3 regions of the Salmonella sp. HY31 genome follow, and region 3 is predicted to be linked to each of the others. Evidence: riboswitches for the same ligand, from Rfam matches in the RefSeq annotation. Region 3 holds a riboswitch; each other region holds the start of a gene.

Region 1 (9,886 bases), 1.3 Mb from region 3:
GCCTTCCCCGGCTTCAAAATAGAGCCCCAGTCCCATTGCGTCCGGAATCGTCAGGATATCCGAGAAAAGGATCGCCGCATCAAGCGGATAACGGCGCAGCGGCTGTAAAGTGACCTCGCAGGCCAGTTCGGCATTTTTGCACAGCGACATAAAATCGCCCGCCTGCGCGCGAGTGGCTTTATACTCCGGTAGATAACGGCCTGCCTGGCGCATCATCCACACTGGCGTAACATCAACGGGCTGGCGCAGCAGCGCACGTAGATAACGATCGTTTTTGAGTTCGGTCATTTTTACATTCCTTTAGCGTTGATGCGCCCAGTGTAACATGTCAGTCGTATTCAGCCCGACACATTGCCACCGTATCTTCGATTAAACGGCGTGCGACGGTGCCCGGCGGCGGCAGTAGAGGAAGATCGTCATAACGGTACCAATTTGCTTCCAACAGCTCTTTCGGGTCGATGACAATCTCGCCGCTGTCATACTCCGCCATGAAAGCGGTCATCAGCGACTGCGGAAAAGGCCACGGCTGGGAAGTCACATAGCGCAGATTTTTCACCTTAATCCCGCTCTCCTCCATCACCTCGCGCGCTACCGCCTGTTCTAAGGTTTCGCCTACTTCAACAAACCCGGCCAGTACCGTATGCACGCCGTTACGGTGGCGAACATGCCGGGCAAGCAGAATAGAATCCTCACGGCGAATGGCAACAATAATGCAGGGGGCGATTTGCGGGTAGTAACGCTCGCGGCAATGGCTGCACAGCATCGCCCATTCGGTTTTACTGGGGTGCATAGGGTGCCCGCAATAGCCGCAAAATTTATGCGAGCGATAAAACTCCGCCAGCTGTACGCCGCGTCCCGCCAGTTGGAACAGCCCTGCATCCTGATCGATAACCTGGCGTACCGATCCCATATCATGACGCCGATGCTGTAACACCAGCCAGACGGGCTCGCCTTGCCATTCACCTATCCGGAGTGCGCGCTGCCCCACAAGATCGAAATTTGCCGCCAGCCCGTGTGGTAATTCCCCATACGGCAACCATAATTTTTGTTCATGGCTGACGATCCACCAGCCACTCTCTAATTTTTCAATTATACGATCCATAGCTCTTGCACTACCTTTGCTTCACTGGCATGTTGTTAACAATATTTTTACATTTATGGCGCACAGCCTTTATCTAACTTGCGGAGACAATCATGCTAAACCAGCTGGAAAACCTGACGGAGCGCGTTGGCGGAAGCAACAAACTGGTCGATCGCTGGCTACATGTACGTAAGCACCTGCTCGTGGCTTACTACAATCTGGTTGGCATTAAGCCTGGCAAAGAATCGTACATGCGGCTGAATGAAAAAGCGCTGGATGATTTTTGTCAGAGCCTGGTCGATTACCTTTCCGCCGGGCACTTCAGTATTTATGAACGTATTCTCCATAAATTGGAAGGAAACGGTCAGCTTTTACATGCGGCAAAAATCTGGCCGCTGCTGGAAGATAATACGCAGCGCATTATGGATTATTACGATTCCAGCCTGGAAACTGCCATCGATCACGATAATTGTCTCGAATTTCAACAGGCTCTGTCAGATATCGGCGAGGCGCTGGAAGCCCGCTTTGTGCTGGAAGACAAGCTGATTATGCTGGTATTTGACGCAATGCACGACGGCGCCAGAGTAAAACGTCCCGCTTGAGTTTTACGCCGTTAACAGGTAGGTTACAAACTTCCCCCTCTTATGAGGGGATGCCATCTTGTCGGAGTGCCATTTTTGGCTGAGACCGTTAATTCGGGATCCGCGGAACCTGATCAGGTTAATACCTGCGAAGGGAACAAGAGTAATTCTGCTTTATGCTGCTGCCTTTACGGGCGGCGCACATCCATTACTCCATCCGTCGTCTGACAAGCCACGTCCTTAATTTTTTGGAATGAGCTATGTCTACAACAAAATTAACCCGCCGCGAGCAGCGCGCTAAAGCCCAGCATTTTATCGATACGCTGGAAGGCACCGCGTTTCCCAACTCGAAACGCATCTACGTTACCGGTTCGCAGCATGATATTCGCGTACCGATGCGCGAAATTCAGCTTAGCCCGACATTGATTAGCGGAACGAAAGACCACCCGCAGTATGAAGAAAATGAAGCGATTCCAGTGTATGACACCTCCGGCCCGTACGGTGATCAGGATATCGCCATCAACATCCAGCAGGGTCTGGCAAAGCTACGCCAGCCGTGGATTGAAGCGCGGGCTGATGTAGAAACGCTTTCTGACCGCAGTTCTGCCTATACCCGCGAACGTCTGACGGATGAAGGGCTTGACGCATTGCGCTTTACCGGTCTGTTAACGCCAAAACGCGCCAAAGCCGGACACCGCGTGACGCAACTTCATTATGCCCGTAACGGGATCGTGACGCCGGAAATGGCGTTTATCGCCATCCGTGAAAACATGGGCCGGGAGCGTATCCGCAGTGAAGTGCTGCGCCACCAGCATCCCGGAGAAAGCTTCGGCGCGCGCCTGCCGGAAAACATCACCCCGGAGTTTGTGCGCGATGAAGTCGCCGCCGGACGCGCCATCATCCCCGCTAACATCAATCATCCGGAATCGGAACCGATGATTATTGGCCGCAACTTCCTGGTGAAGGTCAACGCCAATATCGGCAACTCGGCGGTGACCTCCTCCATCGAAGAAGAGGTCGAAAAACTGGTGTGGTCGACGCGCTGGGGGGCGGATACGGTGATGGATCTCTCCACCGGGCGCTATATACACGAAACCCGTGAGTGGCTCCTGCGTAATAGCCCGGTGCCAATCGGCACCGTGCCGATCTACCAGGCGCTGGAGAAGGTCAACGGGATCGCCGAGGATCTTACCTGGGAAGCCTTCCGCGATACTCTGCTGGAACAGGCGGAACAAGGGGTAGACTATTTCACTATTCACGCCGGTGTACTGCTGCGCTACGTGCCGATGACCGCCAGACGCCTGACCGGCATTGTCTCGCGCGGCGGCTCGATCATGGCGAAGTGGTGTCTTTCTCATCACAGAGAGAACTTCTTGTATGAGCACTTCCGCGAGATTTGTGAAATCTGCGCCGCCTATGACGTCTCACTCTCGCTGGGCGACGGGCTGCGACCGGGTTCCATTCAGGACGCCAATGACGACGCGCAGTTTGCCGAACTGCATACGCTGGGCGAGCTGACCAAAATCGCCTGGGAATACGACGTACAGGTAATGATTGAAGGCCCGGGACATGTTCCGATGCAGATGATCCGCCGCAATATGACCGAAGAGCTGGAGCACTGCCATGAAGCGCCGTTTTATACCTTAGGGCCGCTGACCACCGATATCGCGCCGGGTTATGACCACTTCACCTCCGGCATTGGCGCGGCGATGATCGGCTGGTTTGGCTGCGCGATGTTGTGCTACGTCACGCCGAAAGAGCACCTCGGTCTGCCGAACAAAGAAGACGTTAAGCAGGGGCTGATCGCCTATAAGATTGCCGCCCATGCCGCCGACCTGGCGAAAGGCCACCCAGGCGCGCAGATCCGCGATAACGCGATGTCGAAAGCGCGTTTTGAATTCCGCTGGGAAGATCAGTTTAACCTGGCGCTCGACCCGTTCACCGCCCGCGCCTGGCACGACGAAACCCTACCGCAAGAATCCGGCAAAGTGGCGCACTTCTGCTCGATGTGCGGGCCAAAATTCTGCTCAATGAAAATCAGCCAGGAAGTGCGCGACTATGCCGCCGCGCAAACTATCGAAGTGGGAATGGCCGATATGTCGGAGAGCTTCCGCGCTAAAGGTGGCGAAATCTATCTGAAGCGGGAGGAAGCGTAATGTACCAGCCTAACTTTCCCCCCGTCCCTTTCCGCTTAGGTCTCTATCCGGTGGTCGATAGTGTAACGTGGGTTGAGCGCCTGCTGGCGGCGGGCGTACGCACCATCCAGCTTCGCATCAAAGACAAGCGCGATGACGACGTCGAAGCGGATGTGGTCGCGGCCATTGCGCTTGGGCGTCGTTACAATGCCCGTCTGTTTATCAACGATTACTGGCGTCTGGCGATTAAGCACAACGCCTGGGGCGTGCATCTGGGTCAGGAAGACCTGGAGATCACCGACCTGAGCGCCATTCGGGCCGCCGGTTTACGCCTGGGCGTCTCAACGCATGATGATATGGAAATCGACATAGCGCTCGCCGCTCGTCCTTCCTACATCGCCCTCGGCCACGTCTTCCCGACGCAAACCAAGCAGATGCCTTCCGCCCCGCAGGGACTGAAACAGTTGGCGCGGCATATTGAACGTCTGGCGGATTACCCCACCGTGGCGATTGGCGGTATCAGTGTGGAACGCGCCCCTGCGGTGCTGGCGACCGGCGTCGGCAGTATTGCCGTGGTCAGCGCCATCACCCAGGCCGCCGACTGGCGCGCCGCTACGCAACAGTTACTTGCAATCGCAGGAGTCGGCGATGAATGACCATGATTTTATGCGCTATAGCCGCCAGATCCTGCTCGGCGATATTGCGATTGAAGGCCAGCAAAAGTTGCTCAATAGTCATGTATTGATTGTCGGCTTAGGCGGATTGGGTTCGCCTGCGGCACTCTATCTGGCGGGCGCAGGCGTTGGTACGCTGACGCTGGCGGACGATGACGATGTTCACTTGAGCAATCTCCAGCGGCAAATTCTGTTCACCACCGACGATATCGCCCACCCGAAGGCGCAGGCGGCGAAGCTACGGCTGGCGCGGCTCAACCCCGGCAGCGAGCTGATCGTATTGAAACAGCGTCTGACTGGCGATGTGCTTAAGAACGCGGTAGCGCGTGCCGACGTCGTGCTCGACTGTACCGACAACATGGCGACCCGTCAGGAGATCAACGTCGCCTGCGTGGCACTGAATACACCATTAATTACCGCCAGCGCCGTCGGCTTTGGCGGCCAGTTGATGATACTGACGCCACCGTGGGAGCAAGGCTGTTACCGTTGCCTGTGGTCAGACGATGTGGAGCCAGAGCGCAACTGCCGTACCGCAGGTATCGTCGGTCCCGTCGTTGGCGTCATGGGCGCCTTGCAGGCGCTGGAGGCAATCAAATTCCTCAGTGGGATGGAAACGCCGAGCGGCGAGCTGCGCCTGTTTGACGGTAAAACCAGCCAGTGGCGCAGCCTGGCGCTGCATCGCGCCAGCGACTGCCCGGTCTGTGGAGGGCAACATGCAGATTCAGTTCAATGATGAACCGATGCAGTGCGCAGAGGGACAAACCGTCAGTGAGCTGCTCACGCAACTCAATCAGCTTAAACCGGGCGCAGCGCTGGCGCTAAATCAACAGATTCTGCCACGCGAGCGGTGGCGGCAACATATCGTGCAGGAAGGCGACCAGATCCTGCTTTTTCACGTTATAGCAGGAGGTTGAGATGTTACGTATTGCCGATAAAACGTTTGATTCACATCTGTTCACCGGCACCGGGAAATTTGCTTCTGCACAGCTAATGGTCGACGCCATCCGCGCCTCCGGCAGCCAACTGGTGACGCTGGCAATGAAGCGCGTCGATTTACGTAAGCCAAATGATGCCATCCTGGCGCCGCTTCTCGAGGCTGGTGTGACGCTGTTACCCAATACTTCAGGGGCGAAAACCGCCGAAGAGGCGATCTTCGCTGCCCAACTGGCGCGCGAAGCGCTGGGGACGCACTGGCTAAAGCTGGAGATTCATCCCGATGCCCGCTGGCTGTTGCCAGACCCGATTGAAACGCTGAAAGCCGCCGGGGAGCTGGTAAAACAGGGGTTCGTGGTGTTGCCCTACTGCGGCGCAGACCCGGTATTGTGTAAACGGCTGGAAGAAGTTGGCTGCGCGGCAGTGATGCCGCTTGGCGCGCCGATTGGATCCAATCAGGGGCTGGAAACCCGCGCGATGCTGGAGATTATTATCCAGCAGGCTACTGTCCCGGTGGTCGTGGACGCGGGTATCGGCGTACCCAGCCATGCCACGCAGGCGCTGGAAATAGGCGCAGATGCGGTGCTGGTCAACACGGCGATTGCCGTGGCGGATGACCCGGTAATGATGGCCAATGCTTTCCGTCTGGCGGTAGAAGCAGGCGTACTGGCTCGCCTGGCTGTACCGGGTAATCGCAGCATCTATGCCAGCGCCACCAGCCCGCTCACCGGCTTCCTGGAGGCGTCGGTATGAAATCGTTCACCGACCGCTGGCGACAACTGGAATGGGACGATATCCGGCTACGCATCAACAGCAAAACTGCCGCCGATGTGGCGCGGGCGTTGAATGCTTCACACCTCAACCGCGAGGATATGATGGCGTTACTCTCCCCCGCCGCCGCTGATTACCTGGAGCCGCTGGCGCAGCGCGCGCAAAAGCTTACCCGCCAGCGTTTCGGCAATACCGTCAGCTTTTATGTTCCGCTCTATCTCTCGAACCTGTGCGCCAATGACTGTACCTACTGCGGTTTTTCGATGAGCAATCGCATTAAGCGTAAAACGCTGGATGAGCCAGATATTCAAAGGGAGTGCGACGCTATCCGTAAACTGGGCTTTGAGCACCTTCTACTGGTGACCGGGGAACATCAGGCCAAAGTAGGAATGGACTATTTTCGCCGTCATTTACCGGCTATTCGCCGCCAGTTTTCATCGTTACAGATGGAAGTTCAGCCCTTGTCGCAAGAAAACTACGCGGAGCTCAAAACGCTGGGGATCGATGGCGTGATGGTTTATCAGGAGACTTATCATGAGGCAATCTATGCACAGCATCACCTGAAGGGAAAGAAACAGGACTTTTTCTGGCGGCTGGAAACGCCGGATCGGTTAGGCCGGGCAGGTATCGACAAAATCGGTCTTGGCGCGCTAATTGGTCTGTCGGACAACTGGCGGGTGGATTGCTATATGCTAGCTGAACATGTGCTGTGGATGCAGAAACACTACTGGCAGAGTCGCTATTCTGTTTCCTTCCCGCGTCTGCGCCCGTGTACTGGCGGTGTGGAACCCGCGTCTTTGATGGATGAAAAGCAACTGGTGCAAACGATTTGCGCTTTCCGGCTACTGGCGCCGGAAATTGAATTATCACTCTCCACCCGCGAGTCTCCGAGGTTCCGCGACCATGTCATACCACTGGCGATCAATAACGTCAGCGCCTTTTCGAAAACGCAGCCGGGGGGATATGCGGATAACCATCCTGAACTTGAGCAATTTGCGCCGCATGACGATCGCCGACCCGAGGCCGTTGCCGACGCGCTAACGGCGCAAGGGTTACAGCCCGTGTGGAAAGACTGGGAGAGCTTTTTGGGACGTGGCTCGCAGGCAACTTGCAGGAACCAGTAATCACGTTATTTTTTTCGTGACGCGACGTAAAAGCCAAAACGGGAGATTGTTACCAGTCTCCCGTTTTTTTATGGTGTCATGGTCAGCAACGGAAGCTGACCAGGGCGAAAGGCTTCTTCCTCATTTTCGCCCTGCCCTTACAAGCTTGCCAGCGGCACAGGCCTTAGCTGCCGGATAGCGGTTTACAAATGACAAACGTATTCATCAGGCGTAAAAAAACCCGCCGAAGCGGGTTTTACTGTCGGGAGTCGCTACGCTTACCCGACCTACGGTTCCTCCAGGCCCGGTAAGCTTGCGCCACCGGGCACTTAACGATTACTCGTTGTCAGAACCGCCCAGTCCTGCATTCAGCAGCTCTGCCAGGCTTGCAGATGCATCTTCCGCAGTGACCTGCGGTGTTGCCGGCTGCTCGCCCGCGGCGCGACGGCGCATACGATCCTGGTGGTACGCATAACCGGTACCGGCCGGGATCAGACGACCCACGATAACGTTCTCTTTCAGGCCGCGCAGTTCATCGCGTTTACCCGCAACGGCTGCTTCGGTCAGGACACGCGTGGTCTCCTGGAACGATGCGGCAGAGATGAACGATTCGGTTGCCAGAGACGCTTTGGTGATACCCAGCAAATCGCGGGAGAAGGTAGCCCCCACTTTGCCGTTCGCCTCCAGCTCGCGGTTAGCGATCTTGACGCGGGAATATTCAACCTGCTCGCCTTCCAGGAAGTCGGAGCTGCCTGCGCTTTCGATGGTAGCTTTACGCAGCATCTGACGAACGATAACTTCGATGTGTTTATCGTTAATCTTAACGCCCTGCAGACGGTATACATCCTGGACTTCGTTAACAATGTAACGCGTCACAGCATGAACGCCACGCAGACGCAGAATGTCGTGCGGCGCTTCCGGGCCATCGGAAATCACATCACCACGTTCTACACGTTCCCCTTCGAACACGTTGAGCTGACGCCATTTCGGAATCATCTCTTCGTACGGGTCACTACCATCAACCGGCGTAATCACCAGACGACGTTTGCCTTTGGTTTCTTTACCGAAGGAAACGATACCTGCGATTTCCGCCAGAATGGCCGGCTCTTTCGGACGACGCGCTTCGAACAGATCCGCAACGCGCGGCAGACCACCGGTGATATCCTTGGTACCGCCGGATTCCTGCGGAATACGCGCCAGGGTGTCACCAGAACTGATCTGTACGCCATCTTCCAGTTGTACAATCGCTTTACCCGGTAAGAAGTACTGCGCAGGCATATCGGTACCCGGGATCAGAACGTCGTTACCCTGAGCATCAACGATTTTCAGCGCCGGACGTAGATCTTTACCACCGGTAGTACGTTCAGCCGAATCCAGAACCACCAGCGAAGACAAACCGGTCAGTTCATCGGTCTGACGCGTAATGGTCTGGCCGTCGATCATGTCAGTGAAGCGGATGAAACCACTTACTTCGGTGATAACCGGCATGGTGTGCGGGTCCCAGTTTGCAACGGTTTCGCCGCCGGCAACCTGCTCGCCATCACCTTTCGCCATGACAGCGCCATAAGGCACTTTATAGCTCTCTTTGGTACGACCGAATTCGTCGATCAGCTTCAGTTCGGTATTACGGGAAGTGATAACCAGTTTACCGCTGGAGTTCACCACCGACTTCACGTTGCTGAGCTTGATGCTACCTTTGTTTTTCACCTGGATGCTGGATTCAGCAGCCGCACGAGATGCCGCACCACCGATGTGGAAAGTACGCATCGTCAGCTGTGTACCCGGTTCACCGATGGACTGTGCCGCGATAACGCCGATAGCTTCACCTTTGTTGATGATGTGGCCACGCGCCAGGTCACGACCGTAGCAGTGCGCACATACACCAAAGTCGGTATCGCAGGATACAACGGAACGCACTTTAACGGCGTCAACGGAGTTCGCTTCCAGCAGGTCACACCACTGTTCGTGCAGCAGCGTGTTACGTGGAACCAGAATATCCGCCGTGCCCGGCTTCAGCACATCTTCCGCAGTCACACGACCCAATACGCGATCGCGCAGCGGCTCTTTAACATCGCCACCCTCGATAACCGGGGTCATCAGGATACCTTCGTGCGTACCGCAGTCATCTTCGGTCACCACCAGATCCTGCGCGACGTCAACCAGACGACGGGTCAGATAACCGGAGTTCGCGGTTTTCAGTGCGGTATCCGCCAGACCTTTACGCGCACCGTGCGTGGAGATGAAGTACTGGAGTACGTTCAGACCTTCACGGAAGTTCGCGGTGATCGGCGTTTCGATGATCGAGCCATCTGGCTTCGCCATCAGACCACGCATACCCGCAAGCTGACGAATCTGTGCCGCAGAACCACGCGCACCGGAGTCGGCCATCATGTAGATGCTGTTGAAGGAAACCTGCTGCTCTTCCTGGCCGTCACGGTTAATCACGGTTTCAGTTTGCAGGTTATCCATCATCGCTTTGGATACACGATCGTTCGCCGCAGCCCAGATATCGATAACTTTGTTATAGCGTTCGCCAGCGGTCACCAGACCGGACTGGAACTGTTCCTGGATCTCGGCAACTTCGGCTTCCGCCTCAGAGATGATCTCG
Region 2 (9,886 bases), 660 kb from region 3:
GCGCTAACCTCGGCGGCGACACCGACACTATCGGCGCGATGGCGACGGCCATTTGCGGCGCGTTACACGGGGTAAGTGCCATTAACCCCCAGTTAAAGCAAACGCTGGACGAGGTTAATAAGCTGGATTTTGCGCGCTATGCCGTTGCGCTGGCGAGTTATCGTCAACGGCGGGAGGCATTATGAACGGCGCACGGTTGCTGACATTATTACCTACCCTGCACACCCGGCGTCCGCTCACCGTTATCGGCGCGGCAGTGATCGATATCATTGCCGACGCCTGGACATTGCCGCGTCGCGGAGGCGATATTGAACTGCAACAACAGAGCGTCAATGTCGGCGGCTGTGCGCTGAATATTGCCGTGGCGTTGAAACGACTGGGGATTGACGCCAGCAATGCGCTGCCACTGGGCCAGGGCGTGTGGGCGGAGAGGATTCGCCGCCGTCTGGCAAAAGAGGGATTATCCAGCGTGATTGACGCGGTTGAAGGGGATAACGGCTGGTGTCTGGCGTTAGTCGAACCGGATGGCGAACGCACGTTTATGTCTTTTAGCGGCGTGGAAAATCAGTGGAATGCGGACTGGCTGTCGCAGCTCAGGACACCGCGGGGCAGTCTTGTCTACCTGTCCGGCTATCAACTGGCCTCGTCCTGTGGCGAACAACTGATCCAGTGGCTGGAAACCGTCGACGATGTAACGCCTTTTATCGATTTTGGCCCACGAATCGGTGATATTACAGACGATACAATGGCGCGCATTATGGCCTGCCGGCCCATCGTCTCCCTCAATCGCCAGGAGGCAATCATCGCCGCGGAACGCGTCGGGTTCGCGACCGGTACACGCCCTTTCGGCGAGGCATGGGTAAAACGCTTTTCCGCGCCGCTGGTAGTGCGCCACGATAAAGACGGAGCGTGGTATTTTAGCGCGCAATCTTCCGGCTTTGTGCCAGCGTTTCCGGCTACCGTGGTGGATACCATCGGCGCGGGCGACAGCCATGCTGGCGGCGTACTGGCAGGACTGGCGTCAGGCTGGTCGCTCGCGGATGCCGTACTGCTGGGAAATGCGGTGGCAAGCTGGGTGGTCAGGCATCGCGGCGGCGACTGCGCGCCCACGCGCGAGGCGCTACTCCTCGCACACAAAAACGTATAGGTCGCTACGACAATAACTGATGCTGTATTCAATAGGCCGCTGCTGCTGATCGAACGCCACCTGCTTAATCACCAGCACCGGCACTTTACCATCCATTTGAATATGCGACTGAAACTCATCATCCGGCATCCGGGCGCTGACGCGAGATCGGGTACGCTGAGGGTAAATGTGCTGGCGACGAAAATAGTCATACAGAGAAATGCCAATCGCGTCGACATCATGAATCAGATGCGCGGGCACCCAGGACTCTTCAATCGATACCGCGTCCTCATCAACATAACGAATACGTTTGAGTAAAAAGACGTCGCTGCCTGTGGGGATCGCCAGATGCTGAGCGACCTCATCCGGACAACTTACCACGCGTTTGTTAACCCATAGCGTATCCGGTTTTTTACCGCGCAAGACAACCTGCTGAGAAAATCCCCGCGCCTCTTTCAGGGAATACTCAAAGATATTATTGATTTGCGTACCGTAGCCGCGGGCGCGCGTGACGACCCCCTCTTCTTCCAGCGCCTGCATCGCTTTCCGTACCGTGATACGCGAAACGCCGGTAAGCTGGCTGAGATCGCGTTCGCCAGGCAAAATATTACCGTGCTCAAGAATACCGCTGCGAACGGCATCCTTTACCGTCTGGGCGAATTTCATGTATAGCGGCGTATTATCCGCCGCTGAAATTCGTTCATTCAGTTGCGCGATGAGCCGGGTATGCGCTTGTTCCATTTATCTTTTCCTGACGACGGGTCTGTAGGCAGTATACTACCACCACGCGTGGAAATGATGTACCGGACCAATGCCCTTCCCCACTTCCAGCGTATCCGCCTGAGCCAGCGCCGCCGAAAGCCATGCCTTCGCCTCGTTTACCGTCTCTCCCCAACTGCAATGCCGGGGCCGTAACGCCGCCAGCGCCGCCGACAGCGTACAGCCCGTCCCATGCGTATTTTTGGTACTCACACGCGGCGCGCTAAAACGCTGCTCGCCCTCACGGGTAAAGAGCCAGTCCGGGCTTTGCGCATCCTCTAAATGCCCGCCTTTCATCAATACCGCCTCACACCCCATCGCCAGTAATGCCCGCCCCTGCGCCAGCATCTCCTGTTCCGTACGCGCATGGGGTGCATTCAGCAACGCTGCGGCTTCCGGCAAATTAGGCGTAATCAGCGATACCTGCGGCAACAGCCGGACGCGTAATGTTTCTACCGCGGAGGGCGAGAGCAGCGGATCGCCGCTTTTCGCCAGCATCACCGTATCCAGCACCACATTACGTACATGATGACGCTGTAGTCGTTCCGCCACGACCTCGACAATATCGGTTTCCGCCAGCATCCCGATTTTCGTGGTATCAATGCGCACATCGCTGAACACGGAATCAAGTTGAGCGGCGACAAAGTCCGGATCTATCCGGTACACCGACTGTACGCCACAGGTATTTTGCGCCACCAGCGCGGTAATGACCGAACAGCCATATGCGCCCAGCGCGGAAAAGGTCTTGAGATCCGCCTGGATACCGGCCCCGCCGCTGGGATCGGTGCCAGCAATCGTCAGCGCGTTAATTCTCTTCATTGGCGCGCCTCCACATCCAGATGATATAGCGCATCAAGAAAAGCCGGGATGAAGCTGCCCGGTCCCTCGCTACGCACTGCCGCGGCCTGGCCTGCCAGTTTCATCCAGCAGCAGGCCGACGCGACATTGTCCAGCGCGGCGCCCGGTAACGCGCAACTGGCGGCAACGACCGCCGACAACGCGCAGCCGGTGCCTACAATGCGAGTCATTAACGGATCGCCGCCGGGAATGCTCAGCGTGCGCTGACCGTTAGTGACGTAATCTACCTCGCCGGTGACCACAACAATGCAGTCTATCTGACGCGCCAGCGCCTGCGCCGCAGGCAGTGCGGCCAACGCCGCTTCGGTGGTATCTACGCCGCGTCCGCCCAGCGCCATGCCGGCTAACGCCAGGATTTCCGAGGCATTGCCGCGTATTGCCGCCGGGCGCAGGGACAAGAGCTCCAGGCAAAATCGCCGACGGAATTCCAGCGCGCCCACCGCGACAGGGTCGAGCGTCCACGGCGTTTTGGCATCATAAGCGCTTTCTACCGCCGCACGCATCGCGTCAGCACGTGAGGCGGTTAATGTTCCGACATTAACCAGCAAGGCGTTGGCGATGGCGGCAAACGGTCTGGCCTCGGCAGGATCAATCACCATAGCGGGTGACGCGCCCAGCGCCAGCAGCGTATTGGCGGTAAACGTTTGTACGACGTCATTCGTCATACAGTGCGTAAGCGGGGAGAGCACGCGAAAGTGTTTTAACGTATGTGCCGCAAGCGTACGGCAGTGCAGGTCAGGCTGCATGGTTCAGCTCCTGCCCGCGTGAAGAAGGGACACGAGCAGTGTCAGACTTCCCTACGCTGGCATTATCCAGATCAGGTGGTACGGGTATTTCTCAGCCTTCATAAAGAAGGGCACCCCGAGTCGTGAAGCCCCGCCGTGTTAAGCGGGGTTTCGCTATTAAGCATACTGTCTGCGCCAGGCAATGTAAATTTACAGCCAGTGGCGGATGATAATTTCAGTGTTATCAGATAGTTCTCAAAACCTATTCGGTTCTGGCAAACTTGCTGCCGGATATGTTGCTGCACGACGCTTTCGTTTACACTTTTTACGAAAAGGGGCGTGAGATAACAAAATAGCGCTTGTCAGATGCACCACCAGCAGAAATGATACACACGACGTTAACTGACCCGCATATGTGGAGGGTAAAAGTATGAAAAGTAAGTTGCTGCCTTGCGCGCTGTTGCTTGCAACCAGTTTTGCATGGGCCGCCCCCGCGACAACGGGCATTGATCAATATGAGTTAAAGAGTTTTATTGCCGACTTCACACACTTCAAGCCCGGTGATACCGTTCCGCAGATGTACCGCACCGATGAGTACAATATTAAACAGTGGAAATTACGTAATCTGCCCGCGCCGGATGCCGGTACCCACTGGACCTATATGGGCGGCGCGTATGTGCTGATTAACGATGCCGATGGAAAAATCATCAAAGCCTATGACGGCGAGATTTTTTATCATCGGTAAAAAAAGCACGTACTTTCTTGACGAAAGTACGTGAAACAGGGGAAATCATCATTACGCTAATTAGTCATAGGATACGGCAAATATAACTTTGCTTTGGACTTCGCCAGGCTGTAGTGCTTCCCCTGTTATACGCACGTATCTCGCGGTAATGGGGAAAGTATACTGATCATTGATTGTCGCCATTTTCGTTAACCTGCTCATCAGAGCATCACCCCGTTTTAACGGCGTGGCGGCGGTGCCGTTATAAATCTGGAAACCAACGCCTTGGGCGCCATTGATTATCGTGTTTTTCAGTATCGTTCCGTTGTCGTTCCAGTCGCCGCGCGCCACGTTAAAACTGACCGGGTTGGTGGTAACATTATAAACCCCGTCGCAATTGAGTACCAGATTTGTCGATCCCGTTTTACTGTTATTGCCGGACAAAATCTCACTTAACGTCGTATCCGGCATTTTTATTTCATATGTAGGCTGTGAAAAACGACAGGTGGTGGGCTTGTGTTTGACGGTAAACGTCAAATATTGGGAGTAGGCATTATCATTGCTAAACAACCGCAGGGCAGAACACACTATCCACGCCAAAATATTTGAGTTACATGAATTATTAGATAAAAAATTAACCGCAGGCTTAGATAAGCTGAACGAATTACCGTATACTTTCTCGCCATTATCTGAACTATATGACATTGCGGCTACGTACGATGCTTTAAGGGTCATTTGTTTATTATTCAGAGTATCATCTACCGAATAATTTTTAACTGAGGCAATTCTATCACTGCCTGTATTAACAGGAAAATCTGAACTTTCAAGTGTCAGTTTGATAAAAATTGACTGACTACTGGCACTATCTTTTATTTCAACGATATAGTCTTGTAAACTTGTCGCATAGTACATTTTATCGCCTGTCGTATTGCAGTCAAATGATCCTTGTAAATTGGGATTAAAATTTACCGTTGTTGATCCCGTTGTTAAATCCAATGTAATAGGTTGCGTTGCGCTCGTAGTTCCTTTCGGCGTACATTTTGCTTGTCCCAACAGCGGGATTAATAGTAAAAACAAAAACCCATATTTTTTCATAAACGCATCCCTTATCGGCAAATATAGACTTTATTCTCATTAATCACCTTCTCAAAGGTGATGGTACAGAACTGCCTCTGCTGTTTATTCACCGCGACACGTACCGACGCGGGAATATCATTGGTGCGAATAAATAACCGACTACCCTGACCTACGAGGCCGACGTTATTACCCGCGTTATCTTCTACCTCATAGCCGAACGATAAAGGAGAACCATCCGGACGCCGGGCGAGGAAGTACCAGGGTTTACGTCGATCGGTCTCAAATTCCGCCAGTACCACCGCGCCACGATAAGGCACTGCACCCTTGCGGTTGCCCAATAACGCAACATCGCTATCACTGTTGGAAAGATCCAGCATCAGCATATTTTCGCGATACGGCGTTAAGCTGTCATAAATAGCGTAGCCTTTGCTGTCCGTGGTTAAGTACCGATGGCCCTGCACCGCTGCACCCTGCAGTCCCGGCGCGTTAACAATGGCAAAAGTATCCGACAACCGGGGAGCCAGCGCCACGCCGTCGGACCACGCCACGATACCGCCCTGAATATTGCCGCTGGCCTGCTGGTATTTATTCGACTGGCTGTAACTGCCGCCCACCGTCGCTATCGGCGCACGCCAGACCAGACTGCCGCCCGCTGTTGTCTCACTACCCTGTCGCTGGTGGCTCAGATTAGCGCCATAGCTAAACTGATCGCGGTTCCCCGCCACGCCGCTTAAACTGGTGTTATTCGATTGATAACCGTCATCATCGAACGTTGTTGAGTTAGAAACGAACAGATCGCGCCGCGGGGTAGAAATACCGTCGCCCCATGAGAACGGAATCGAGATATACAGGTTAAAACGCTTATCCTCATGGTGATCCTCATCATATGTCTGGCTAACGGATAAGGTATAGCTAATACGTTGCCAGGAGTTTGAATAACTTAATTGATAATCTTTACCGGTTCCGCTGCGTCCCCAATAATCGCGCCACAGGCCGCTGACCGCCAGAAATCCCCAGTTGGCAGGTAATGCCTGATTGATATTAAGTGAAAAACTGTTCTTCCGACCAAAATCGTTCTGATAATAGTCGGCAATGTCATACACATCATTTTCATCGCGCTGGTAATTATTTTTATTATTCGCCCATACGTGATCGTTAAAGGTTCGATAATCCCGTGACGAATAACGCCAGGCTGCCAAAGCAAACTGCGTTCCGGTCTGCGCAACATATTTATTCCACTCTACCTGAAAACTCTGCCCATCAAAAACATCACCATTATCCTGTTCGCTATGCGAGCGCGTGGCGTCTACCGATACCGCGCCAATCAGCGTATTCCAGCCAGTACCGAGTACAAATGCAGAGTAATTATCCGACAACATTGTCCCGCCATATATCGTCAGCAAATTATTCAGACCGTACTGGTAGCTACCTTGTATAAAATCAGACTGATTACTCGCGCCTTCGATATGACTACGTCCCGCAGCAAAATCATATTTCGACACGCCCGCTTGCAACATATTCGGTACCGATGAATAAGGTACCAGATAATGTGATACTGAACCGTCAGCTTCTTTTACGCTAACATCCAAATCCGCGCCGCCGCCAGCAAGCTGCAAATCATCAATAGCGAATGGACCGGGAGGGACCTCTTTCTGATAAATAATAAAACCATTTTGTTCAATAGATACCAGCGCGTTGCTCTGAGCAATCCCACGCACTACCGGCGTAAAGCTCTGTTTCGAGTTTGGTAGCATTTGCATATCGCGCCAGATACGCACGCCGCGAAAACGCACGGCGTCAAAGATGTCCGACCCGGTATACATATCTCCGGCGCGCAGCGTGCCGAGAATCTGCGGAATGCCGCGTTCCAAATACAGGGTGTTACTTTTCCACTGGCCGCTACCCTCGTTGCTTTTTGTATAGTTGGCATTGGAATGCAGTTGCCAACTCAGCAGGTTTAATCCGCTATTCAGGCTCACATAGCTGCTTTTATCATCGCCGCCATGTTTATAGTTACTGTAATACTGGCTGGCATAATAAGAGGTATAAAAAGCGTTAATCCCACGATCCCAGGTTTCAGGCGGCATATAACCTGGCTCATATTCATTCACATATGCCTGCGGTACGCGTAAATTCAGCATAAACTGCCCGATATCATAGTCAATGCTGCCGCCCTGTACCGCCGCACGCAGCGGTACGCAATCCACATTTTTATCTGCTTTAATATTGTCGGTACGAATACCAATTTGCTGTAACTGCGCCCAGGTTAAGCATGTCGCGTCCGGATCGGCTTTAATATTGATTTCGTAATGACCGCGCCACTGATTATTCAGATAAACATCCATTTCATACATGCCGGGCATGGGCTTATCGCCATCAATCTGATAACGGGAAATCTTTTCGCCATTTAATCCACCAATCATAAAGTGGGTATCAAACGTTTCTTCTTCCGCCCATACGGATGAAGTTACCAACACTGACAATATGGCCAGCGTAATGGAGTTTATCTTTGACATAATCAGTCCTTGAGCTATTTTCCAGTTTTTATTTTTTCACTCAAATAGTTACCATGATCATCAATAAGGGTGACTTTATAATAATTAACAACAGTGGCGGTAGTAACCGTTTTATCCGACCAGGGTGCCAGTAATAGTGTTTCTTTATTAATTTTTGAATTACCTGTTACGTCAGGAATAGTTATCCAGTTGGCTGAATTGTTTTTGATAGTAATACTACCGCTGGTATACCTGATATGCAGATACGAAAAACTATTTTTACCTACACCAGTGATACCTTGTGGGCGATAAATAAATTTAATGCGATTCTGCATAGCGAATTTAATGATGTTCTGACTTTCAGACTCCGCTGGGTTAGGCGGAATATCCAGGACGTTAAGAAAAAACAGGCTTTCACGATCTTTCGGCAGGCTATTCGCCAACTGTTTAATTTTCAACTGTTGACCGGACCCACCACCAACCCTCGCAACCGGCGGCGTTATGACGAAAGGCACCTGAATTTTTTCCGGCGGTAGGCTGGTGTCGCCGTCATCTATCCACGACTGCACCAGCGAACTGCGGCTGCCTTCATTCATTAATTGTACAGTAATCTCTTTTTTCTGCGCCGGATAAATAATACGAGTGCCATAAATATAGATACCTCCCCACGCGGGCATGACCGAACCGGCCAGCAATAATGCGACTAGTTTTTTCATTATAATTATCCTTGTTATCGAAAAAAATTGGCGGCCGTAGCCGCCGATAAGCGAGAGATTAATCAGTAACAACGGTCATGGTCAGCGAGGAGGCGACATCGCCAGCGGTAACAGTGGTGCCTTGTTTTGCATAACGCGCGCTAAAATTCAATGTATATTTATTATCTGCTGTCTTTGTTAACTCAATGCCATCATCAGGATTAACCCGCTGAGTAAAGCCCTCACCATAGTAGACTACAAAACCAGCGCCGTTAGCCGATGCCGTATTACGGGTAATAAAGTTACGCGTACTATCAAATTGTGAGCTGGAAAAAGTAATACGTGGTGCTTTATCCCCGGTACATTCAACCGTCAGCGGCGCGGTGGTTTTATTTGAATATCCTTCATAAACATCACCAGCATTTAGTCCATTTAAGCGATCAACACCAATCTGGTTCATACCAATAGTGGCGGTAGTCTCCCCGGTAAATTTACAGGTAGTTCCCACAACCTTACCGGTAATAATTAATTCACCCTGGTCAGAATCAGCAGCGAAAACCCCAGCGCTCATAAATATAGCAGACAATACAGAAGCAGCAATAAGTAAACGTTTCATAATCTCTTCCTTAATGAAGTAATTTCTATTTGTTAAGAGTTATTAACCCTTGCGAAGAAAATTCTCATAGATGGGAAGTTACCGCAATGTAAACGCGATGTTTTATTGATTTAAAGCAATTTACAGATTGTAATATAATCGCAACAAATAATTATTGCTTATCATTATTTTGTAAACTTATTAATTTCCGAAATTTACTGCTCTTAAATATAAATAATATAAATAAAAAAACCCACATCATTGATATTAATGATGTGGGCAAGCAGTATTAATATAGATTAGTCGTAACGACTAACAATAATCTGGCGGTCGTTATCACCGGGCACTGTGTATAGCTGCGTCGTCACACCTCTCACCGGTGTGGCGGCGGGTGGTTGCAGTGTTGAAACGTGGATGGTGTTGCCGCAACGCTGCTGCAACTGCGCGTTAACCACTTCCGTGCTGCACGTCGGCGCGGTCACTTTTCCACTGATGGTTAATGCTGCGGTATCGGAAGCAAAAACAGGGACGCTTATTCCATAAGCCGAGACTATAATTCCCATCAGCAAATATTTTTTCATAGTGAGTAATTGTTCCTCTGATGAACGTCATACAATATGCAGGCCGTCCTGATAAGCAGTATGGACGTATCGGCACCTTAAAACCAATTGAAAAAATAAATCAGTAGGATAGATATGATCAATTCAAATAATGTTTTTGTCGATTATTTCAGATAAACGCCTGCCTGTTTTAGCAGGAATTAACAATACGAGCGCTATTATTTATTTAATGCATTCACCGCATCAATATATATTAATGCAGTGAATGTCAT
Region 3 (9,886 bases):
GGATTTTTTTATCGATCGTCCGCTGGGCATGAAGGGATATATTCTTAACCTGACCATCCGCGGAGAGGGCGTCATTAATAATAATGGCGAGAAGTTTGTCTGTCGGCCTGGCGATATACTATTGTTTCCGCCAGGCGAGATTCATCACTATGGACGTCATCCGGACGCCAGCGAGTGGTATCACCAGTGGGTTTACTTCCGGCCTCGCGCCTACTGGCAGGAGTGGCTTGCCTGGCCGACAATCTTTGCCCAGACAGGGTTTTTCCGCCCGGACGAGGCGCGCCAGCCGCATTTCAGCGAACTGTTCGGGCAGATCATCAGCGCCGGGCAAGAGGAAGGTCGCTATTCTGAGCTACTGGCGATCAATTTGCTGGAACAGTTGCTGCTCAGACGTATGGCGGTAATTAATGAGTCGTTGCATCCGCCGATGGATAGCCGTGTGCGCGATGCCTGCCAGTATATCAGCGACCATCTGGCGGACAGCCATTTCGATATCGCCAGCGTCGCCCAACATGTCTGCCTGTCGCCCTCCCGGTTGTCGCATCTGTTCCGTCAGCAGTTAGGCATTAGCGTATTGAGCTGGCGCGAAGATCAGCGTATCAGTCAGGCAAAACTCCTGCTTAGTACCACGCGAATGCCGATAGCGACCGTCGGGCGCAATGTTGGATTTGACGACCAGCTCTATTTTTCGCGGGTATTTAAAAAATGCACCGGGGCAAGTCCTAGCGAGTTCAGGGCCGGATGTGAATAAAAAGTGAATGATGTGTCCACAAAGGTGTCATAAGTCGTAACTATTCAGATAATTGACGGCTTGACGAAGAGGGGCGGGGTAAGCAGAATCCCTGCTTCATCACGCTGACGGACACACTATGCAAGCACTGCTGGAACACTTTATCACCCAATCCACTCTGTATTCGCTTATCGCCGTGTTGCTGGTTGCCTTCCTGGAATCGCTGGCGCTGGTGGGGTTGATTTTACCCGGCACGGTGCTGATGGCGGGGCTGGGGGCGCTTATCGGCAGCGGCGAGCTCAATTTTTGGCATGCCTGGCTGGTGGGCATTATCGGCTGTCTGATGGGCGACTGGATTTCGTTCTGGCTGGGGTGGCGCTTTAAAAAGCCGCTACACCGCTGGTCTTTTATGAAAAAGAACAAGTCGCTGCTGGATAAAACCGAACACGCGCTGCATCAGCACAGTATGTTCACGATCCTGGTCGGACGTTTTGTCGGGCCAACGCGGCCGCTGGTACCGATGGTGGCAGGGATGCTGGATCTTCCCGTGGCGAAATTTATTGTGCCGAACTTGATTGGCTGTTTGCTGTGGCCGCCGTTTTATTTCCTGCCGGGCATTCTGGCTGGCGCCGCCATTGATATCCCCGCCGATCAACAAAGCGGCAGCTTCAAATGGCTATTGCTGGCGACCGCATTGTTATTATGGATTGGCGGTTGGCTGTGCTGGCGATGGTGGCGCAGCGGCAAAGCGGCGACCGATCGACTCGCGGCGTTTTTACCGCGCACCCGTCTGTTATGGCTGGCGCCGATGGCATCTGGCGTGGGGGTTATTGCGCTGGTGGTGCTGGTTCGCCATCCGCTGATGCCGGTGTATATTGATATTCTTCACAAGGTCGTCGGCTTCTGATAACGCTGTTCCACTCGCCGGGAGCTTGTAGGCCGGATAAGGTGTTAATGCCGCCATCCGGCATTGTGGGGCCTGATGGCGCTGCGCTTAGCGAGTCGCACGATCAGCCGTTAATCCCCAGCAACGCTGAGGCGCTGGCTCGTCCGCTGAGTAATTCTGTCGTCTTTCCCTGCCACGCGATACGCCCGTCGGCCACGACAATGGCGCGTGACGCGATCCGCGCCGCATCTTCCACGCTGTGCGAGACCATCAACAGCGTGAGCTGTCGCTCGCGGCAGATATCGCTGACCAACGTCAGCATCTCCTGGCGCAGCGCGGGATCGAGCGCCGAGAACGGTTCATCCAGCAGTAGCATCGGCTGTTCACGTACCAGGCAGCGCGCCAGCGCTACCCGCTGACGCTGGCCGCCGGACAGTTCGCCCGGCAAACGCGTCATCAGACTCTCAATGCCCATCTGACGTGCGATAGCGTCCCGTTTTTCCCGCTGGCTGGCGTTGAGCGTTAACCCGGGATTTAGCCCCAGACCGATATTTTGCTGCACATTCAGATGGCTGAATAAATTATTCTCCTGAAACAGCATTGAGACCGGACGGCGTGAGGGCGGCGTAAGCGTATGATCCTCGCCTGCAATCAGTAGCGTACCGCGGGCAGGGGTGAGAAAACCGGCAATTAAATTCAGCAGAGTGCTTTTCCCCGCGCCGCTGGGGCCAAGAATCGCCACCTGCTCGCCGCGTTCTACCGCCAGCGTAAAACGCATCGGCAAATGATGGTAAAGCCAGGTGATATCAATCAGTTTTAGCATGTCGGCCCGGTAGTTTCTCTATGAGGGTAAATAGCGTAAAGCAGAGCAGCAACAGTATCAGCGCGGTCACCGCGCCGTCCTGGCCACGGTAGGAGCCGATCTGTTGATACAGATAAAACGGCAGCGTGCGGAAATTGTCGTTGCCGAAAAGCGCGACGACGCCAAAATCACCGATAGAAAGTACGCAGGCAAACGCCAGCGCTTGCGCCAGTGGACGTTTCAGTGCTCGCAGCTCCACGATCTTTAACCGCGACCAGCCTTCAATTCCTAATGACTGGCACAGCATTCCGTAACGGGCGGTAACATCGCGCATTGGGTTTTCCAGGACTTTTAGCGCGTAGGGGATCGCCATGAGCGCATTGGTGAAAATCACGATGCCGTCGGCGGATTCCGGTAAGCCGAGGCTATTATTGAGCAATAAAAAGAAGCCCGTCGCCAGCACGATCCCCGGCATCGCGAGGATCAACATCCCGCTGAGTTCCAGCGTTTGTCCGGCGAATACCTGCTGGCGTTGGCGTAATTCGCGGCTACTCCACAGCAGCATCATGGTCAGTACCACACACAGAATGCCCGCCGCCAGCGCAATGCGTAGTGATGTCCAGACAGCCTGCCACAGAATAGGTTGCGCCAGCACCTCCGGCAGGCTGCGGTTGACGCCATCGACCACCACGGCGACCAGCGGCGGAAGCAGCAGCAGCAGCGCCAACACGATTAATAAGGCGTCCGTCAGACGGCTGTGGAGACGATCGTCAGGATCGCGCCAGCCCTGCGTCAGCGTCATCCCCGGCGCAATCGCTTTGCTCAACCGCTGGCTTAGCAGCACCAGCGCCAGGCAGCAGACCATCTGGATTAATGCCAGCATCGCCGCGCGGGCGGGATCGTAGTCATAACTGAGTGCCTGATAGATAGCCAGTTCGATAGTGGTGGCCTGCGGGCCGCCGCCGAGTGACAGGACCGTCGCAAAACTGGCGAAGCAGAGCATAAAAATCAGCGCCGCGACGGGCGGAATTTGGCGGCGCAGCCACGGCCATTCGACAAAACGGAAAAAATGCCAGCCGCGCATACCGAGCTGGGCGGCGAGCTGGCGCTGCTCGCCGGGAATGCTTTCCAAAGATTGCAGCAACAAGCGGCTCGCCATTGGCAGATTAAAAAAGACGTGCGCCAGTAAAATGCCCTGCAAGCCGTAGGGGGAGAATGTCCACTGAAGCCCCAGCATCTGCCACAGCGAGGCCAGCCAGCCCTGGCGGCCATACACGCTAAGAATGCCGAACACGGCAACCAGTACCGGCAGAATCAGCGTCATGGCGCACAGACGCAGCAGTGCCAGACGTCCAGGAAAACGGCGTCGATAAAGCGCGCGGGCGAGAAAAACCGCCGGGACCACAGACAGCACCGCGGACAGAAACGCCTGCCAGAATGAGAAGCTCACCACATGCCACAGGTAGCTATCCCGCCAGATTGTCGACCATGCGCCCGACGGCGTGCTCAGCCAAAGCGCCAGAAAGGCCGCCAGAGCGACGGTTATCATCAGCGCGGCGGCGCACAGCCCCGGAATTAGCCAGCCGGGAATTAACGGCTGACGGCGCGTTGCCATTCGCTAATCCATGCCTGGCGTTGTGCTGCAACCTGCTGCGGCGTGAATTCCAGCGTTGTGGCGGGTTTTACCAATGATTCAAACCCTGCCGGTAAGGCGACGTCCGCTACCGGGTACATCCAGTTGCCGGTTGGTATGGCGTTCTGAAACGCTGGAGAAACCATAAATTTGAGGAATTTCTCCGCCAGTTCCGGCTGCTTACTGGCGACGGTACGCGCCGCTACTTCTACCTGTAAGTAATGACCTTCGCTGAAGTTCGCGGCGGCGTAATTGTCCTTCTTCTCTTCAATAATGTGATATGCCGGCGAGGTGGTGTAACTGAGCACCAAATCGCTTTCACCTTTCAGAAATAAACCGTAGGCTTCGCTCCAGCCTTTCGTCACCGTGACCGTTTTGGCCGCCAGTTTTTGCCAGGCCTGCGGCGCGTTATCGCCATAGACTTTGTGCATCCACAGTAATAGCCCCAGCCCTGGCGTACTGGTACGCGGGTCCTGATAAATCACCCGCCATTTTTGATCGCTCTCGACCAGTTCTTTCAGGCTTTTCGGCGGATTTTTCAGCTTGCTTTTATCGTAGACAAAGGCGAAATAGCCGTAATCGAACGGAACAAATGTGTCGTTTTTCCAGCCGCCGGGCACCTTGACCGCCTCATTCGCCACGCCGCTTTTAGCAAAGAGTTTAGTTTGCGTAGCCGCTTCCAGCAGATTGTTGTCCAGCCCCAACACCACATCGGCTTTGCTGTTCTTCCCCTCCATCCGCAGGCGGTTGAGCAGCGAAACGCCATCCTCCAGCGCCACCAGTTTTAGCTCGCAGTTACAGTCGGCTTCAAACGCTTTTTTCACCGCCGGGCCTGGCCCCCAGTCGGCGGCGAACGAGTCGTAGGTATAGACGGTGAGAATGGGTTTGGCGAAGGCAGGCGCCGCGCACAGGAGTAAAAGCGGAAGATATTTTTTTAACACTTTGCACCTCAGTTAAAGAGTGGCAAAGGACTTGAGAGGTAGCCTCAAATCCCTTCGCCGGCATTATCCGGATCAGGTTCGACGGGTATTTTCTCAGCGCACGCACGGGCGCGGCACCCCGTTGAGTTCGGCGTTAGTGTAGTGATTTTGTTGCCGGGCAGCAATCAAGAGCTGGCGTTAAGGATCTGGCGGCGCAAACCACGCCGATTTAAAATCGAACCAGCCGAGGGTATTCATACGCAGCCCGCGCATACTGCGCTGTCCCTGGATAATCAGCCAGTGGTGGATCAGCGGCACAATCGCTTTGCTGGCCAGCAGTTGCTGGCACCAGTTTGCCAGGTTCATTTCGCCAGCGCGCCACTGCGCGGCGTCGCCCTGCCAGTCGCGCGGAATACAGTTCTGCAAGAGCGGTACTTCGCACAGGTGCGCGAACAACGAGAAATCCAGCGGCAGAGTAAAGTTAGCGCTATTGAGCCAGATATCGCTTTCGATCTCGCCGGCGTGCCATTGATCGTAGTCGATCTCCTGAATATGCAGATGCACCTGATGCTCAGCCAGAAGCGCGCTCATAATACGGGCGATAACCCGGTGCTCAATGTGTTCGCGATAGAAGGTCAGCGTGAGGGTTTCCAGCCCGGCGGGTTTTTCGCCTGGGCCTGGATGGGCGTGATGCCAGCGCGGTAAAAGCCCATAGGCAGGGAACCAGAGCTGCTGTAGTGGCTCATCGGCATGATAGAGTAAATTGGTGGGGGAGAGGACATGGCTCACCCATTCTCTGACCTGTGGATGCGCGCCGCGCGGCGTTCTGGCGTCGAATAGCAGATAATAGCACCCCTCTTCCAGACGGCTTTCTATCGCTTTTTCACCACCTTGTATCGGCCCTTCCAGCATCAAGCCGCAGGCCGGTTCTTCACTGATATCCGGCAGTACCCAGACGTTCACTTCGTCTATCAACGCCCGATAGCCGAAGTAGTCATCAAAGGCGAGTATCTTGAGCTGGTTTGGCGTATTACGCCGCACGGCATAAGGCCCGGTGCCGATAGGGTGGCTGGCGAAATTAGTCAGCGTTTCCCACTCCCGTGGCAAAACCATCGCCGGGACCTGGCCCAGCAGCCACGGCAACCATCGATCCGGCTGGGAAAGATGAATATCCAGCGTCCACGCGGTAGGGGAGTCTATCTTTGTAATGTGCGAGTAAAGCGGAAGCGTATTGATACGCGTCAGCGAGGCGATGACATCTTCCATCTCCAGTTCGCGACCATGATGAAAATGAATGCCGGGGCGCAGGTAGAAGCGCCACAGTAAAGGGGAAATTTGCTGCCAGTGGTGCGCAATGTCCGCTTCCAGTTCCCCGTTTTCCTCATTTACCCGCGTGAGCGAACTGAAAATCTGCCGGGCAATATGGGTTTCCGAGCGACGTAATGCGGTTCCCGGCAGGAGATTGTGCATCGGGCGATAGTAAAGAACCCGCAGAATATGCCGCCCCTGGCGGAAGCTGCGTCCCAGATGGGAAATCAGCATTTGCCTGACGGCGCTTTTATCGCCAACCAGTTGTACCAGTTGATCGATTCGATCTTGTTCCAGTAGGTCTTCCGCTCGCTGCTGTTGTAGCGCCAGTCCGGTATACAGGAACGTCAGACGCGAACGCTTTCCGCGTCCAACCTCCGCTTCCCATGTTAGCCAGCCGCGCGCCTGCATCGTATTTAGCAGCGTACGCATATGGCGACGGGAACAGTTCAGCAGATCCGCCAGCTCATTAAGCGTGGTGTCTTGCGTTTTACCGTCACAACATTGCCAGAGACGGATAAATTGTTGTTGCAGGCGACCTGAGGGCATAAAAGGGGAACTCCGATGAAAAACTCAGCAATTTTATTATCCCTATATTAGGCCAATAATACCTTTCGATGAAGCAAGAGGAAGAGGTCGCTATGTACCAGTTCTGGTTGAGATATTTTGCCGCGACGGAAAAAACGTCCTGGCTGGTTTGCCTGAGCGCGCCGCAACGCTTAAAAATGCTCGCAGAACTGATGCAGTGGGAGGCGACCGATTGAAGCCAATTGCAGACATCATGTGTGACTGAGTATTGGTGTAGGCTATAGCCTAAAATCACCCGCCAGCAGATAATACCTGCTGGCTTTTTTTATTTCGGCTGCGCTTAAAGGACTTACTATGCTCTGGATTACGACGATGGGACGGCGTCTCAACGGGATTTATGCGGCGTTTATGCTGGTCGCTTTTATGATGGGCGTCGCTGGCGCGCTTCAGGCGCCGACGTTAAGCCTGTTTCTTAGTCGCGAAGTGGGCGCGCAGCCGTTTTGGGTGGGGCTATTTTATACCGTCAACGCCATTGCCGGGATTGGGGTCAGTCTGGCGCTGGCGAAACGCTCAGATAGCCGCGGCGATCGCCGTAAGCTGATTATGTTTTGCTGTCTGATGGCGATCGGCAACGCGTTATTGTTTGCTTTTAATCGTCATTATTTAACCTTAATTACCTGCGGCGTACTGCTGGCGTCGCTGGCCAATACCGCCATGCCGCAACTGTTTGCGCTGGCGCGGGAGTATGCCGATAGTTCGGCGCGCGAAGTGGTGATGTTTAGTTCGGTGATGCGCGCCCAGCTTTCGCTGGCGTGGGTGATCGGCCCGCCGCTGGCCTTTATGCTGGCGCTGAATTACGGATTCACCGTCATGTTCTCTATTGCCGCCGTTATTTTTGCCGTCAGCCTGGTTCTGATTGCCCTGATGCTGCCTTCGGTGGCACGCGTCGAACAACCGGTCGATGCGCCGCTCGCTCAGATAAACGGCTGGCAGGATAGAAATGTGCGTATGTTGTTTATCGCCTCCACATTGATGTGGACCTGCAATACCATGTACATCATTGATATGCCGCTATGGATAAGCGTTGAGCTGGGTCTGTCGGATAAACTGGCCGGCGTATTGATGGGCACGGCGGCAGGGCTGGAGATTCCGGCAATGATTCTGGCCGGTTTTTATGTGAAGCGCTTTGGCAAGCGGCGGATGATGATTGCCGCCGTGGCGGCGGGCGTGCTGTTTTATGTCGGTTTGCTCTTTTTTCACAGCCGGACGGCGCTGCTGTTGTTGCAACTTTTTAATGCGGTATTTATTGGCATTGTCGCCGGGATTGGAATGCTGTGGTTTCAGGATTTGATGCCAGGCAGGGCAGGGGCTGCCACGACGCTTTTCACCAATAGCATTTCAACGGGCGTTATTCTGGCGGGCGTGATTCAGGGCGCGGTGGCGCAAAGCTTCGGCCATTTTGCCGTTTACTGGGTGATTGCGGCGATTTCTGTGGTCACGCTGGTCATGACCGGGCGAGTAAAAGACGTATAAAAAATGCCGGAATATCCCCTGGCGTTAGCGACCGATGACCACCCCGAAGCCTGATGGCACTACGCTTATCAGGCCTACAGGATATAGTGGCAACCTGGTGATATTGCATAACCTGTAGGCCAGGTAAGGCGTCAAGGATTACCGCATAAACGCCGGTTGTTTATTTTCGTAGGCGGCAATCGCATCTTCGTGTTGCAGCGTCAGCCCAATGCTGTCCAGACCGTTCATCATACAGTGGCGGCGGAAGGCGTCGATCTCAAAGGGATAACGTTTGTCGCCGGCTTTCACGACCTGCGCTGCCAGATCCACCTCAAAATGAATCCCCGGATTAGCCTGCACCAGCGCAAACAGCTCGTTCACCTCTTCTTCGTTTAACTTCACCGGCAGCAGTTGGTTGTTAAAGCTATTGCCGTAGAAAATGTCGGCGAAGCTCGGCGCGATCACCACTTTAAAACCGTAGTCGGTCAGCGCCCACGGGGCATGTTCGCGCGACGAGCCGCAGCCGAAGTTTTCCCGCGCCAGCAGAATAGACGCGCCTTGATATTCCGGGAAGTTCAGGACGAATGCCGGATTAGGCTGCTGACCCTGTTCGTCCAGAAAACGCCAGTCGTTAAAGAGGTGCGCGCCAAAACCGGTACGCGTTACCTTCTGCAAAAACTGCTTGGGGATAATGGCGTCAGTATCGACGTTGGCGGCATCCAGTGGGACAACCAGGCCTGTATGTTGGATAAATTTTTCTGCCATGATTGTTCTCCTTATTTGATGCTGCGAATATCGGCAAAACGGCCCGTGACGGCAGCCGCGGCGGCCATCGCCGGGCTGACCAGATGGGTGCGCCCGCCACGGCCCTGACGACCTTCAAAATTGCGGTTGCTGGTCGAGGCGCAACGTTCGCCCGGATTCAGACGATCGTTATTCATCGCCAGGCACATCGAGCAGCCCGGCAGACGCCACTCAAAACCGGCTTCGATAAATATTTTATCCAGCCCTTCTGCTTCCGCCTGCGCTTTGACCGGGCCGGAGCCGGGAACCACCAGCGCCTGTACGCCCGGCGCGACTTTACGGCCTTTGGCGACTGCCGCCGCCGCGCGCAAATCTTCAATGCGTGAATTGGTACAAGAGCCGATAAAGACTTTATCGATAGCAACGTCCGTTAACGGTACGCCCGGCTGTAAGCCCATATAAGCCAGCGCTTTTTCAGCGCTGGCGCGTTCAACCGGATCGCTAAAGGAGGCGGGATCGGGGATGATGTCGGTGACGGAAATCACCTGGCCCGGATTAGTGCCCCAGGTCACCTGCGGCGCGATCTCTTCCGCCCGCAGGGTGACGACGGTATCAAAGGTCGCACCGTCATCGGTTTTCAGCGTTTTCCAGTACTCAACGGCGTCGTCAAAATCGCGGCCCTTCGGCGCGTGCAAACGCCCTTTTACGTAGTTGAAGGTGGTTTCATCCGGGGCGACCAGACCGGCTTTGGCACCCATCTCAATCGCCATATTGCACAGCGTCATGCGGCCTTCCATACTCAGCGCGCGGATCGCGTCGCCGC

Evidence for each region. A riboswitch is a leader RNA that binds a small molecule or an ion and turns the genes downstream of it on or off. The one in region 3 is predicted to bind thiamine pyrophosphate.
Region 1: it holds a riboswitch for thiamine pyrophosphate, as region 3 does, so the genes downstream of both, thiC (phosphomethylpyrimidine synthase ThiC) here and thiB (thiamine ABC transporter substrate binding subunit) in region 3, are expected to answer to the same signal.
Region 2: it holds a riboswitch for thiamine pyrophosphate, as region 3 does, so the genes downstream of both, thiM (hydroxyethylthiazole kinase) here and thiB (thiamine ABC transporter substrate binding subunit) in region 3, are expected to answer to the same signal.

Annotation. Positions count from the first base shown of each region.
Region 1 covers NZ_CP170479.1:4,533,459-4,543,344, forward strand. The annotation lists gene hemE (uroporphyrinogen decarboxylase) at 1-288, opposite strand, end outside; gene nudC (NAD(+) diphosphatase) at 329-1,102, opposite strand; gene rsd (sigma D regulator) at 1,195-1,683, shown strand; TPP riboswitch at 1,736-1,836, shown strand; gene thiC (phosphomethylpyrimidine synthase ThiC) at 1,923-3,818, shown strand; gene thiE (thiamine phosphate synthase) at 3,818-4,453, shown strand; gene ACE15A_RS21730 (HesA/MoeB/ThiF family protein) at 4,446-5,204, shown strand; gene thiS (sulfur carrier protein ThiS) at 5,185-5,385, shown strand; gene thiG (thiazole synthase) at 5,387-6,157, shown strand; gene thiH (2-iminoacetate synthase ThiH) at 6,154-7,299, shown strand; gene rpoC (DNA-directed RNA polymerase subunit beta') at 7,615-9,886, opposite strand, start outside.
Region 2 covers NZ_CP170479.1:1,638,438-1,648,323, reverse strand. The annotation lists gene ACE15A_RS07630 (ADP-ribosylglycohydrolase family protein) at 1-185, shown strand, start outside; gene ACE15A_RS07625 (PfkB family carbohydrate kinase) at 182-1,147, shown strand; gene ACE15A_RS07620 (GntR family transcriptional regulator) at 1,121-1,867, opposite strand; gene thiD (bifunctional hydroxymethylpyrimidine kinase/phosphomethylpyrimidine kinase) at 1,904-2,704, opposite strand; gene thiM (hydroxyethylthiazole kinase) at 2,701-3,489, opposite strand; TPP riboswitch at 3,521-3,617, opposite strand; gene rcnB (Ni(II)/Co(II) efflux transporter accessory subunit RcnB) at 3,899-4,213, shown strand; gene ACE15A_RS07600 (fimbrial protein) at 4,274-5,287, opposite strand; gene ACE15A_RS07595 (fimbrial biogenesis outer membrane usher protein) at 5,299-7,785, opposite strand; gene ACE15A_RS07590 (fimbrial assembly chaperone) at 7,800-8,480, opposite strand; gene yehD (fimbrial protein YehD) at 8,539-9,075, opposite strand; gene ACE15A_RS07580 (DUF2574 family protein) at 9,354-9,635, opposite strand.
Region 3 covers NZ_CP170479.1:978,630-988,515, forward strand. The annotation lists gene araC (arabinose operon transcriptional regulator AraC) at 1-751, shown strand, start outside; gene ACE15A_RS04575 (DedA family protein) at 870-1,637, shown strand; gene thiQ (thiamine ABC transporter ATP-binding protein ThiQ) at 1,741-2,439, opposite strand; gene thiP (thiamine/thiamine pyrophosphate ABC transporter permease ThiP) at 2,423-4,033, opposite strand; gene thiB (thiamine ABC transporter substrate binding subunit) at 4,009-4,992, opposite strand; TPP riboswitch at 5,024-5,123, opposite strand; gene sgrR (HTH-type transcriptional regulator SgrR) at 5,170-6,828, opposite strand; gene sgrT (glucose uptake inhibitor SgrT) at 6,921-7,043, shown strand; gene ACE15A_RS04605 (sugar efflux transporter) at 7,162-8,340, shown strand; gene leuD (3-isopropylmalate dehydratase small subunit) at 8,479-9,084, opposite strand; gene leuC (3-isopropylmalate dehydratase large subunit) at 9,096-9,886, opposite strand, start outside.